One region of the Vibrio lentus genome, then DNA from elsewhere that is predicted to be linked to it. Evidence: predicted binding sites of a transcription regulator. Region 1 holds the regulator's gene; each other region holds the start of a gene.
What was found. Region 1 encodes PurR, which represses purine synthesis genes. Its sites were predicted from a motif close to TNANGNAAACGTTTNCNTNA; they were not measured.

Region 1 (4,293 bases):
CGTACCAACCGCGGTTTTGCGAGCCGCAGCAATACGCCAAAGTAAGTTTTTAACTCGAACTAATAACTCGCGAAGTTCGAAGGGTTTAGTAACATAATCGTCTGCGCCCATTTCTAGGCCTACAATTTTGTCGATGCTATCCGTGCGTCCAGTAACTAAAATAATCCCAATGTCCGATTGACTGCGTAATTCGCGAGTTAGCATCAATCCATCTTCGCCTGGTAAGTTGATGTCTAGCATAATGAGATCAACGTTGTTTTCTTCCAACACGTTTCTCATCTGAGCGCCGCTTTCCGCTTCGCTCACTGTGTAACCTTCGTTCTGGAAATATCCAACCAGCTTACTTCGGGTTACCACATCATCTTCTACGACTAATACGTGATAGCTCATCTACACCACTTTTCTTATTTAATAGTTTCAGTAACCATTCTATTCATAACTAGTAACAATTCTAGTGGTACAGCAGATAAAAGCGAGAAACATGAATCTTTTTTGATACAAGACAATCTAAAACCTTGCTATTTATCGTCCATCGCAATTCAATATAGGCATTACGACTAACGAGTCACTTTGCGTTTAGCAAATAACCTTGTTATTGAGCCTTGGTGTGCTTATACCCAAATGACTTCGCGATGCTTGGGTATATAAACATCACAAGACTAAATCAGGATCTATGAAATGAAAGATACGAAAGCATTCAACGAACAAAGAGCTGAAATCTACTGGTGGCTATCAAGCTTGTTCGCTAAAGAGCTCACACAAGAAGAACTCGACCACTACCACTCTGTTGAGATCCGTTCTTTCCTGACTGGTTTAGGCGAAAACGAAACACTCAAGCCTGCGATTGATAAACTGGTAGACGCATTGAACCGTCTACAAACACGTGAAGATGCCCAACTAGAACTGTCTGCTGACTTTTGCGATCTATTTTTAAAGACAGATAAACATGGTGCTCTACCTTACGCTTCAATGTATATCGGCGAAACAGGTCTATTAAACGATAAGCCAGCTAAAGACATGGAAGAGATCATGGCTAAGCACAACTTGGTGGTTAACCAAGATCTGAAAGAGCCAGCAGACCACATTGCTATCGAACTTGATTTCCTTGGCAATCTCATCATCCGTTCAAATGAAACTGAGCTTGAAGAAGAATTAGAAAAATCGTTCACTGTTCAACAGCAATTTATTGAACAACAACTCCTTACTTGGGTACCAAAGTTCAACGTTAAATGTTGTGAGATCGATTCATTCGGTTTCTATGCATCTGTGGCAACTCTTCTCGTGGCCTTCTGTAATTTGGACACTCAGTATTTAGCGGGTGAATAAGATACGCTGATGATTAAGTAAACAAATTCAATAGAATGTGACAATTCACCAAGATTTCTGGGTGAATTTTATTGCGAGTAATTTCTAGTCAGTCTAAAATTGTGACCGCAAACGATAAAATATGAAACATTCACGAAATGCTATGCTTATTTAAGTTCAGAGCATTTCGGTGTTAAGACAAGCCGCTCAATAGCGGTTTTTTGTTTTTTAGCACTTTAGTACCCCAAAGAGCCCTACAAATTTAAGCTCTTAGTTAGGTAGCTTAACGGCTACTTTATTCCGTACTTTGGGAAAGTAGCTTCTAATAGGATAAAACCATGGCCACTATAAAAGATGTCGCTCGCTTAGCAGGCGTATCAACTACCACCGTTTCTCACGTAATCAACAAGACACGTTTTGTTGCAGAAGCGACTCAAGAGAAAGTAAATAAAGCCGTAGACGAGTTAAACTACGCACCAAGTGCTGTTGCGCGTAGCTTGAAATGCAATTCAACACGTACTATCGGCATGTTAGTGACTCAATCAACAAACCTCTTCTTCTCTGAAGTGATCGATGGTGTTGAAAGCTACTGCTACCGTCAAGGTTACACTTTGATTCTGTGTAACACGGGTGGTATCTATGAGAAGCAACGTGACTACATACGAATGCTTGCAGAAAAACGTGTAGATGGCATCTTGGTTATGTGTTCCGACTTAACAGAAGAACTTCGTGGCATGTTAGATCGCCATGCTGATATCCCAAAAGTTGTCATGGACTGGGGCCCTGAAACCTCTCAGGCTGATAAGATCATCGATAACTCTGAAGAAGGCGGCTATCTAGCAACCAAGTACCTGCTAGAACGTGGTCACACAAAGATTGCTTGTTTAAGTGGCCACTTAGACAAAGCAGCATGTGTAGAACGCATCGCGGGTTACAAACGCGCACTCAATGAAGCGAAGGTCGCAACCGACGAAAAGCTCATCATTGAAGGTAACTTTGAGTGTGATACCGCTGTACTTGCGGCTGATAGAATTGCTCAGATGGAAGATCGCCCTACCGCTGTGTTCTGTTTTAACGACACTATGGCACTTGGCCTGATGAGTCGCCTGCAACAGCAAGGTATTCGTATTCCTGAAGATATTTCGGTTATCGGTTACGACAACATTGAACTTGCAGAATACTTCTCTCCACCATTGACGACGGTTCACCAACCTAAGCGTCGTGTTGGTAAAAATGCATTCGAAATTTTGTTAGAGCGCATTAAAGATAAAGATCATGAAAAACGTGTCTTCGAAATGCACCCAGAAATTGTTGAGCGAAGCACAGTTAAAACGTTAAATTAATTGATAAATCGAGTTTAATTTCATTAAGCGCACCTTTGAGTGCGCTTTTTTTATAAGCAGATAAAATAAACCCAGTTGCATAACACCAAGATCATTAATTGAAGCAATATCACATTTTGAAATATCAGGTGTGAGCCTCATTCAACAAAAACTTTATTCTATTCAGTCAGTCACGCACAGGGCAAACCACTCGAAAGAGTGAGACGCAAAGCTTCCGGCCTAAACCACTCGTTGGTATGGTAGCGGGGTTACCGATGGCAAAATGCGGTAATTACTAACAATTTAGTAATTTACGGCTTATTGACAATTTAATTGCAACATTTTGCTAATCTCTCGGACCTGCTTATTTGGTGGCGTAGTTCAAATACACCGAGATAGATAACATGGATAAACCGATACTAAAGGACTCAATGAAATTATTTGAGCCCCTAGGAAAAATAAAATCACGCTCAATGTTTGGTGGATTCGGGCTTTTTGCTGATGACACTATGTTTGCTCTGGTTGTTAACGACCAGCTGCACATAAGAGCGGACAAAGACACAACAAAGCAATTCGAGCAACAAGGGTTTCGACCATACGTCTACAAAAAACGTGGTTTCCCTGTCGTCACAAAGTATTTCGCATTGCCGGAAGGCTTGTGGCAAGACCAAGAGAAAATCTTGCAGCTTGCTACGACGTCTTTGGGGTTTGCTAAAGAAGAGAAAGCTGAGCAATCTTCTGCTAAGCCAACTCGATTAAAGGACCTCCCTAACCTTCGACTCGCTACCGAGCGTATGTTAAAAAAGGCTGGGATCGATTCTGTAGAATGTTTATATGAATCTGGCTCTGTAAACGCATTTAACGCCATCAAGGAATCACATGCTTCCTCTGTCAGCATTGAGCTGCTTTGGGCGCTAGAAGGTGCGATCAATGGTACTCATTGGTCTGTTATACCGCAGCAACGTCGTGAAGAGCTTATCAGTCGCGTCAATTAATATTGTCAGTTCAAACTATCTACATAACTAAGCCGCATTCTTGCGGCTTTTTTTATATCTGTTGAAAGTTAATCTATGCTTTGCCTGTCTATCTATACTAATGGTATGCATTGAAAAATTAGAGGAAGTATCAATGAGTAAGAAAATGATATTGGGTATCGTATTGGTCGTAACGATCGTCTTGTTAGGCGTCAATTTCGGCCAATACCTAACACTTGAGAATGCGAAAGCTCAACAAGCTGTTTTGAATGACTACATCGAGAGCAATTTTATTGCCGCTGCTGCAATTTACTTCGCCGCCTATGTCATGATCACGGCTTTCTCAATTCCTGGCGCTGCGGTTGTTACTCTGTTAGGCGCTGCCTTGTTTGGTTTCTGGAACAGTTTACTGCTGGTATCTTTTGCGAGTGCTATTGGTGCAACTCTCGCCTTCTTAAGTAGCCGCTACCTGTTACGTGACTGGATCCAAACCAAGTTTGGTGACAAGTTAGCAACGATTAACAAGGGCGTTGAAAAAGACGGGGCATTTTACTTATTCTCTCTGCGTCTGATTCCTGTCTTCCCATTTTTCCTTATCAACCTGTTAATGGGGTTAACCCCAATGTCGGTAACTCGTTACTACATCACAAGCCAAATAGGGATGTTGCCAGGTACTGCGGTTTTCTTGAATG
Region 2 (4,293 bases), 490 kb from region 1:
ACTTCTGGTTAGGCGATGCGTTTGCCTCTGGTGGTTCTAACGGTTACGACCATAAAGCAATGGGTATCACCGCGAAAGGTGGTTGGGAATCTGTTAAGCGTCACTTCCGTGAAATGGGCATCAACTGTCAAACAACGGATTTCACCGCTATTGGTGTAGGTGATATGGCGGGCGATGTGTTTGGTAATGGCATGCTGTTGTCTAAGCATATTCGTATGCAAGCTGCGTTTAACCACATGCATATCTTCATCGATCCGAATCCAGAATCAGCATCAAGCTGGGTAGAGCGTGAGCGCTTGTTTAATCTACCTCGCTCAAGCTGGGAAGATTACAACAAAGACCTTATCTCTCAAGGTGGTGGCATCTTCTCTCGTCGAGCGAAGTCTATCTCTCTGACGCCTGAAATTCAGAAAATGCTGGGTACCAAGAAAGCATCAATGGCACCGAATGACTTGATCAAAGCGATCTTGTCTATGCAGGTTGATCTTCTTTGGAATGGCGGTATTGGTACATACGTTAAGTCTTCAAACGAGACTCATACTGATGTTGGTGACCGTGCAAATGACGTGCTTCGTATCGATGGCCGTGACCTGAAAGCTAAGGTTGTTGGTGAAGGCGGTAACTTGGGTATGACTCAATTGGGTCGTATTGAATACGCGCTGACGGGTGGCCGAGTTAATACCGACTTCGTTGATAACGTTGGTGGTGTTGACTGTTCGGATAATGAAGTAAACATTAAGATCTTCTTGAATGGTTTGGTGTCTAATGGTGATCTAACCGTTAAGCAACGTAACCAAGTGCTTGAATCGATGGAAGATGAAGTGGGCGAAATCGTACTAGACGACGCATATTGCCAAGCTGAGTCTATTTCGGTTACTGAGCATCAAGGTGTTGGCTTAGTCAAAGAGCAAATCCGCTTCATCCACACTATGGAAAAAGCAGGGTACTTGGATCGTGGTTTGGAATACATCCCAGATGACGAAACACTGCTTGAGCGTGAAAAGCAGGGTCAAGGCCTAACAAGACCAGAGCTTTCTGTACTTGTTGCTTACGGAAAAATGGTGCTTAAAGAAGATCTTGTTAGTGATGATATCGCTAATGATGAATTCCATGCTCAACAGCTTATGCAATACTTCCCAACAGCGTTACGTCGTAACTATTCTCAGCATATGGATAACCACCCACTACGCTCTGAAATCATTGCGACGGCACTGGCTAACCAAATGGTTAACGAAATGGGTTGTAACTTCGTTACTCGTCTGCAAGAAGAGACGGGCGCAAATATCGTTGATATTGCAAATGCTTACGCGGCATCACGTGAAATCTACGGTCTTGGCCATGTTCTGAAGAGCATCCGTGAACTGGATAATGTTTCAAGTTCTGAAGCTCAATATGAATTGATTTACCATGTTCGCCGTACACTTCGTCGCTTGGCTCGTTGGTTGTTAAGAAACCGTACCGGTAAACAGTCAGTGAAAGCATTGATTGAACTTTACCAAGGCGATGTTCTAACTATCACAGAGAAACTGGATGAAAACCTAGTGGCTTCTGAAGTAGAAGAGCATAACGCAATGGCACAGTTATGGATTGACCAAGGCGTAAACGCTGAGTTGGCTAATTCAGTTGCGCGTTTGTCTAGCTTGTACTCAGCACTGGATATATCCACAGTGGCTCGTGAAACAGGTAAAACAGTACAACAAGCGTCTAAGCTTTATTTCAATCTTGGTGATCGTTTGTCTCTGCACTGGTTCTTGAAGCAAATCAATGGTCAAGCTGTAGATAACAACTGGCAAGCGCTGGCACGTGCAGCATTCAGAGAAGATCTGGATTGGCAGCAACGTCAGCTAACTGGCCAAGTGCTTAACTGCGGTTGTGCTTCAGACATCGATGTGATTAAAGCGCTTGATGACTGGATGGAAAGTAATTCTGTGTCTTTACATCGTTGGGAAAGCATCTTGAACGAATTCAAAGTGGGTTCTGTTCATGAGTTTGCTAAGTTCTCAGTAGCACTACGTGAATTGATGCTATTGAATCTAAACTGCATGTCGACAGACTAGCGATTAGATAAAACTAAAAGAAACAAGGGCAGGCCATTAGGTCTGCCTTTTTCGTTTGGCTGAATAGTAAATGACATGTCCAATTATTTTGTTGAGTCACTTATGCTTGATCAAGTTAGCTTCTAATTGGCCGAGTTAAACGATGTTCGTTACATGAATGATAGTCAAATGGACCATTCACTGGAGGGTACGGTAACGTTTGCTTAATAATAAACCTCTTTCGTTAGCAAACTCGATTATCTTACCCTTACAGACAGTAATAGATTGAATAGTTGGGTAAATAAGTAAATAATATCGCCCCGTTTACACGGCGCTTTTTTCTATCGGAGGCACAATGCTTTACCGTCTAGCCAGAACTGGCTTTTTCCAACTTGATGCCGAAAAGGCACATGATCTTGCAATCCAAAATTTCAAACGCTTCACCGGCACACCTATTGATCTTTTGTATCGCCAACAATTACCTCATCGACCTGTAGAGTGCATGGGTCTTACTTTTAAAAATCCAGTTGGCCTTGCTGCCGGCCTAGACAAAAACGGCGAATGTATTGATGCATTTGGCGCAATGGGTTTTGGTTTTGTAGAAGTAGGGACTGTTACTCCTCGTCCACAAGCAGGTAATGACAAACCACGTCTGTTCCGTCTTGTTGAAGCCGAAGGTATTATCAATCGCATGGGCTTTAACAACCTAGGCGTAGATAACCTAATTGAGAATGTTAAGAAGTCGAACTATGACGGCATCTTAGGTATCAATATTGGTAAGAACAAAGACACGCCAATTGAAAAGGGCGCAGAAGATTACATTATCTGCATGGAGAAGGTTTACCAATACGCGGGTTACATTGCGGTAAATATCTCTTCACCAAATACTCCAGGACTTCGTTCGTTACAATATGGCGAAGCACTTGATGATCTGTTGTCTGAACTAAAAACCAAGCAATCCGAATTAGAAGCGAAGCATGGCAAATATGTCCCGCTTGCTCTTAAGATCGCTCCGGATCTAAGTGATGACGAAATCAGCCAGATTTGCGAATCATTGATCAAAAATAAGATCGATGGTGTGATCGCAACCAATACGACATTGGATCGCAGTATCGTTGAAGGCATGAAGCATTGTGACGAAGCGGGTGGCCTAAGCGGACGTCCAGTTCAATCTCGCAGTACTGAAGTTGTTCGTAAACTTCACCAAGAGCTAGGCGACCAACTACCGATCATTGGGGTAGGTGGTGTTGACTCTTACGTTGCTGCAAAAGAGAAAATGATGGCAGGCGCTAAGCTTGTACAAGTTTACTCTGGTTTCATCTACAAAGGTCCAGGCCTTGTTCGTGACATCGTTAAAAATCTATAGTTAGTAAAATCGGTAGTTCGTAAGATCTATAGGTTGAAAACTAATAGTCGTCACTGAAAATCTATAATCCGGTATTGTCTTGATAAAAGAGACACTGTAACTCACTGAGTTGTAGAGAAAAGCGATAAGAAAGAGGAATTCATTTCCTCTTTTTTTTTGCCTGTTGAGCAGTAAAATTACTGTAATTGAAGGTAATTTTGCGTTTTACCTAACGGAATGGTTCAACAGTGTGAGACGAAATGATGCTTAAACCTAGCGATACATGGAGTTGGTATTACGATGAGCAGCAATGTTCATTGATGCTAAACCTCGGAGAGGATATGATTTTTAAAACGAATCTGGTCCGCAATAAGCTGGTGGACTGCGCTTTTAAAGATAATGAATTCACTGTTGATGATGCATCTTCTTACCAAACCTTCAAAGAACAAATTTCTGGCTTAGAATTGTCTGAGCCACGACAAGCCGAGCTTGCACTTTATTGTGTGGCCGCGAAGCGTTTTCATAAGCCTGTACAGCCTAAAAGCTGGTTCTTCGACTCACAAGGCGTTGGCCATGAATATCCTCAAGAAGGGGATATTGTACAAATGAATAACGAGCATAGCCTTGGTTACTTCATTGTATTAGAAGTAGGAGAGTGTGCGAGCTTATGTGCATTTGTAGACTTAGAAGAGTTCCTCCTAACGCCTTCAAAAGGGTTACGATTTGGAGACTCGATTAAAGTTATGCACGATAGAATGACTGATGCAAATGCCATCCTTCATCAAACGCATATTGCGATGGTGGGTTAACCTCTAACCTCGAGCGTTAATAGAGCACAATTTCGACCCACTATCGCTACGAATAAACCTGTAATACCTTCCCCATAATCGGCTTAATAGCCGATTTTTTTGT
Region 3 (4,293 bases), 320 kb from region 1:
CAATATATTCGTAAACGAGAACGGCAAACAGAGCGCCAATCGGGTCAATCACGATCCCTTCCCAGCGCAAGATACTGCCTAACGAAGATTTGGGCTGAATACTGCGCAGCATGGGAACAATCACGGTTGGCCCCGTCACTACAACTAAGGCAGCAAACAGCGCGGCTAATGGCCAACTGAAGTCCACAAAGTAATAAGCACCAACGACAATGCACGCCCATGTAATCAACATGCCGAAGCTCACGAGGTGCGTCACCATGCGACCATGACCTCTTATTTCCTTGAAATTCAGGGTCAATGCACCTTCAAACAGAATAATAGCGACACCTAATGAAATCAGCGGAAATAGCACGTCACCAAAAATGGCATCGGGATTAAGGATGTTAAGACCGGGACCTAGAAGTAGGCCGACAATAAGAAGAGGAAGAATAGCAGGAAGACGTAAGCGCCAGCCTAACAATTGACACGTTAAAGACAGCAGTCCAATTAACGCCAAGGATGAAGTAATCGACAAATCCATTTGTGCCCCTAAAAAATTTGTACCACACCTTGTGATACAAACCTATTTGCTGAAACAAGAAAGCCTATGTCATTAAACTATAGGCTCTCTTTTTCATGCTAACCGAATATTAGTGTGATTAATCAGTCACTTTACTATAGGGGAAATAAAGTGACTGACTCACCCACTCTGTACTTATCATCTAGCTACAGAGAAAGCACCACACCAGCAATCGCTGCGCTCATTAAGTTGGCAAGCACACCTGCACAAATCGCTTTAAAACCGTATTGTGAGATGAAAGAACGACGCTCTGGAACTAAGCTACCCAAACCACCAATCAGAATGGCCATCGTAGAGATATTGGCAAAACCACATAGTGCAAAAGTAACGATCGCTTTTGAGTGCTCACTCAGTGCGTCTTTCACGTCCATTAACTGGATGAAAGCCACAAACTCATTCACAACGATCTTGTTACCGATCAGCGAACCTGCAACAACAGCTTCAGACCATGGCACACCGATCAGCCATGCAACGGGTGCGAACACATAACCTAGGATAAGTTCGAAGCTTAGGTTCACGCCAAACCAACCACCAACAATACCTAACAAGCCATTCAGCATTGCAATTACACTGATAAAGGCCAGAAGTGTCGCACCCACTGCAACGGCAATACGAAGTCCAGACATAGCCCCATCTGCCATTGCCTCAACGACGTTTGTTGCTCGTGGAATTTCAACGTCAGACTCAATATTTTCTTGAGCCTCATCTGCGTTACCTGGTACCAAAATCTTGGCCATCAATAGACCAGCAGGCGCAGACATAAACGCCGCAGCGATCAGGTAGTTCAAATCAACACCAAGCGATGCATAACCCACTAGCGTACCACCAGCCACAGAAGCCAAACCACACACCATCACAGCAAACAGTTGTGAATCCGTCATGTGCTTCAAGTAAGGCTTAACCACCAATGGTGCTTCAATCATGCCAACAAAGATGTTCGCCGTTGCAGACAAAGACTCCGCACGACCTGTACCTAAGAACTTTTGCAAAGCACCGCCGATAAGGTTGATCACCTTTGGCATAAAGCCGATGTGGTACAAACCTGAAATCAGTGCAGAGAAAAAGATAATGATGCCGAGAACGTTAATAGCGAAAACAAATCCGTTATTCGTGAGGCCACCAAATAGGAAGTTAATCCCCTCTTGACCGTAGTTGATCAAGCTAGACACCGCACCAGTAGCTGCATTCAACACTTCTTTACCCATCGGCACATAAAGAACCAATAGCGCGAATGAAATTTGCAGTAAGAAAGCCAAAGAGACGGTTCTTAGCGGGATATTTTTTCTGTCCGTAGATAGTAACCAAGCGGCTACTAAAATAGTGATAATTCCAAGTAGGGAAGCCATATGCGTCAACCTAAAAGTTGTAGGTAGGAAAGGCGACGCATTGTATAGAGGAAATCGTTTGCGGCAAGGTGCGGTTGTTAATATGATGTTGGGATTATCACTGCCTCATCTATGATTATATTAAAGTATTGAATTTTAATGATTTAACTTGCTCAAAAAGCGTGCTTTTTCCATATGGAAATTATATTTATAGATTAGGAAACAGTTAACGGTGCAACTCAACGCAGGTTTTAAGGTTTTCATCCCAATAAGTTGGCGACCCGATATGATCTTTGATGAACTCAATCACTGCAGAAAGCTTCTTCGGCATGTTCTTTCTACTCGGATACACAGCGTAAAATGGCATCAACTGACTCGCTCGCCATTCTGGTAATACTTGGATGAGCTTGCCCGTTCTAAACTCTTCTTTGACTAAGTAAGTCGCCAGATAAGCAACGCCCCAACCCGATACTGCCGCGTCTCGTACCGCTTCAGCCAAATCCACCGAATAGTCGCCTGCCACTTTAACACTGAGGTTTTCTTGGCCGTTATCAAATGCCCACGATGTGTAGTCCCGTTCACGGCTACGATAGATAAGGCAGTTATGGTCAATCAAATCGGAAGGCACGTGTGGAGTACCAGCTTTAATCAGATAATCCGGTGATGCCGCCACTACAAACTGACTGTCGGCTAAGCGTTGCGCAATATAACCTTCAGGTAAATCTTCATTGTTGGTGATCCAGAGATCCAAGCGCTCCTCAATCATGTCCACTTTGTAGTCGAACAAGTGCACTTCAATTCTCAGCTGCGGGTAAAGCTGTCTGAGCTGATCAATTGCAGGAATGATATGCAGTGTGCCAAATGACTGTGACAAGCCTATGCGGAATATCCCAGAGATATCATCACGCTGGCTATCCATATCCATTTGAGCCGCCTTCACCGTATTGAACAGCTGCTCACAATGCTGATAAAACACTTCCCCAGCTTCGGTTAGTGTCAGGCTGCGTGTGGTTCTTTGCACCAGCTTGATACCTATCGAGTCCTCGAGCAAAGCAATTTGCTTACTGATGTGAGACACCGACACATTCAAACTTTTTGCTGCACTGGTAAAGCCTTCATGCTTGATTAACGCATGGAATATCACCATCTGTGCGGCTCTATCTGTTAGCACAAGGCCACCTTTAAAATTCTCTGAAATATAAAAGAAAAAGGACTCCGAAGAGTCCTTTAGTTCGTTCTGCCTATAGTAGGCCAAATGCTATTCAAAGCGACCTAGGGCGATTAATCAAATTAAGTCTGTTAATCAAACTTAATTCTGTCTGCTAGGTGGCTAACCGCCAACGCAAAGTAGTAAGAACGATTCCACTTCATTAACACATTGTAGTTGTTGTAAATGAGGTAAGAACGGCCAGTTTCATCGTCTGGCATAATTAGCCAAGCTTTAATATCTTCATCAAGCGTTGGTAATGGGCGATCGTCAAAGCGCTTAATGCCGAGTTCAGACCACTCTTTTAAGTATTTCGCTTTATCTTCACCTCGACCTTGCATCTCGATAGACACAGTTGCCGGCACGTGAACCTGACGGCCCCATGTATATTTGTCATCCCAACCTGATTGGCTGAGATAATTAGCCGCCGAAGCAAATACGTCTTCTTCAGTGCCCCAAATATCTTTCTTACCGTCGCCGTTGCCGTCAGCGGCATAAGCTAAGAATGAGCTAGGCATAAACTGAGGCTGCCCCATCGCGCCAGCCCAAGAACCTTTCATATCTTTGGGTGCGATATGGCCTTGGTCAAGAATCGTTAACGCTGCCATCGCTTCGCTGCGGAACAACGCTTCTCTGCGCCCTTCATAAGCCATAGTGGTTAAAGCATCGATAACACTGTAATTGCCAGTGAACTTGCCAAAATTACTTTCTACGCCCCACAGAGCGACAATGAACCTTGGTTGAACACCGTACTCGTCACCAATACGCTTTAACGCGGTGTAGTGTTTCTTATAGAGCGATCTCGCCTGTTTCACTTTCCAATCTGGAACCGCACGTGGAATGTATTCATCCAGAGTCAGTTTCTTCTCAGGTTGGTTTTTATCAGCTTTGACAGCTCTCGGCTTAAACGTCACACCATCAAAGGCTTCTTCAATGATCGCTTCAGAAATGCCTTGTTCACGGCCTTGCTGCTTTAACTTCTCTACATATTGTTCAAAGCTAAGCTCTTCAGCCTGTACTGAACCGATAGTCAGGCTATTGCCCAATAGCAATGCTGACACGGCTAATAGGGTTTTAGAAAATTTACTCAACGATCATTCCTCCTTGAATTAGGTGGCTATCACTCTTCGTCTTGAACATTCTGCTGAGCTTTACGCTCTTTATGCAGTTCAAGTTCGTTAACCGGTGGAGGCGGAACCTGC

Region 2: a site for PurR is predicted at 2,245-2,264, ahead of pyrD (quinone-dependent dihydroorotate dehydrogenase). Genes of this name have one in related genera too.
Region 3: a site for PurR is predicted at 1,952-1,971, ahead of QWZ07_RS17775 (NupC/NupG family nucleoside CNT transporter). Genes of this name have one in related genera too.

What each region holds. Positions count from the first base shown of each region.
Region 1 is NZ_JAUFQE010000002.1:1,799,365-1,803,657, forward strand. Features, by position in the region: gene torR (two-component system response regulator TorR) at 1-390, opposite strand, end outside; gene torD (molecular chaperone TorD) at 679-1,326, shown strand; gene purR (HTH-type transcriptional repressor PurR) at 1,644-2,648, shown strand; cyclic di-GMP riboswitch class I at 2,819-2,904, shown strand; gene QWZ07_RS16450 (TfoX/Sxy family DNA transformation protein) at 3,032-3,622, shown strand; gene QWZ07_RS16455 (TVP38/TMEM64 family protein) at 3,756-4,293, shown strand, end outside.
Region 2 is NZ_JAUFQE010000002.1:1,306,170-1,310,462, reverse strand. Features, by position in the region: gene QWZ07_RS14475 (NAD-glutamate dehydrogenase) at 1-2,057, shown strand, start outside; gene pyrD (quinone-dependent dihydroorotate dehydrogenase) at 2,392-3,402, shown strand; gene QWZ07_RS14465 (cell division protein ZapC) at 3,642-4,190, shown strand.
Region 3 is NZ_JAUFQE010000002.1:2,120,898-2,125,190, forward strand. Features, by position in the region: gene QWZ07_RS17770 (cation:proton antiporter) at 1-520, opposite strand, end outside; gene QWZ07_RS17775 (NupC/NupG family nucleoside CNT transporter) at 706-1,905, opposite strand; gene QWZ07_RS17780 (LysR family transcriptional regulator) at 2,111-3,031, opposite strand; gene QWZ07_RS17785 (lytic murein transglycosylase) at 3,184-4,182, opposite strand; gene QWZ07_RS17790 (YcgL domain-containing protein) at 4,212-4,293, opposite strand, start outside.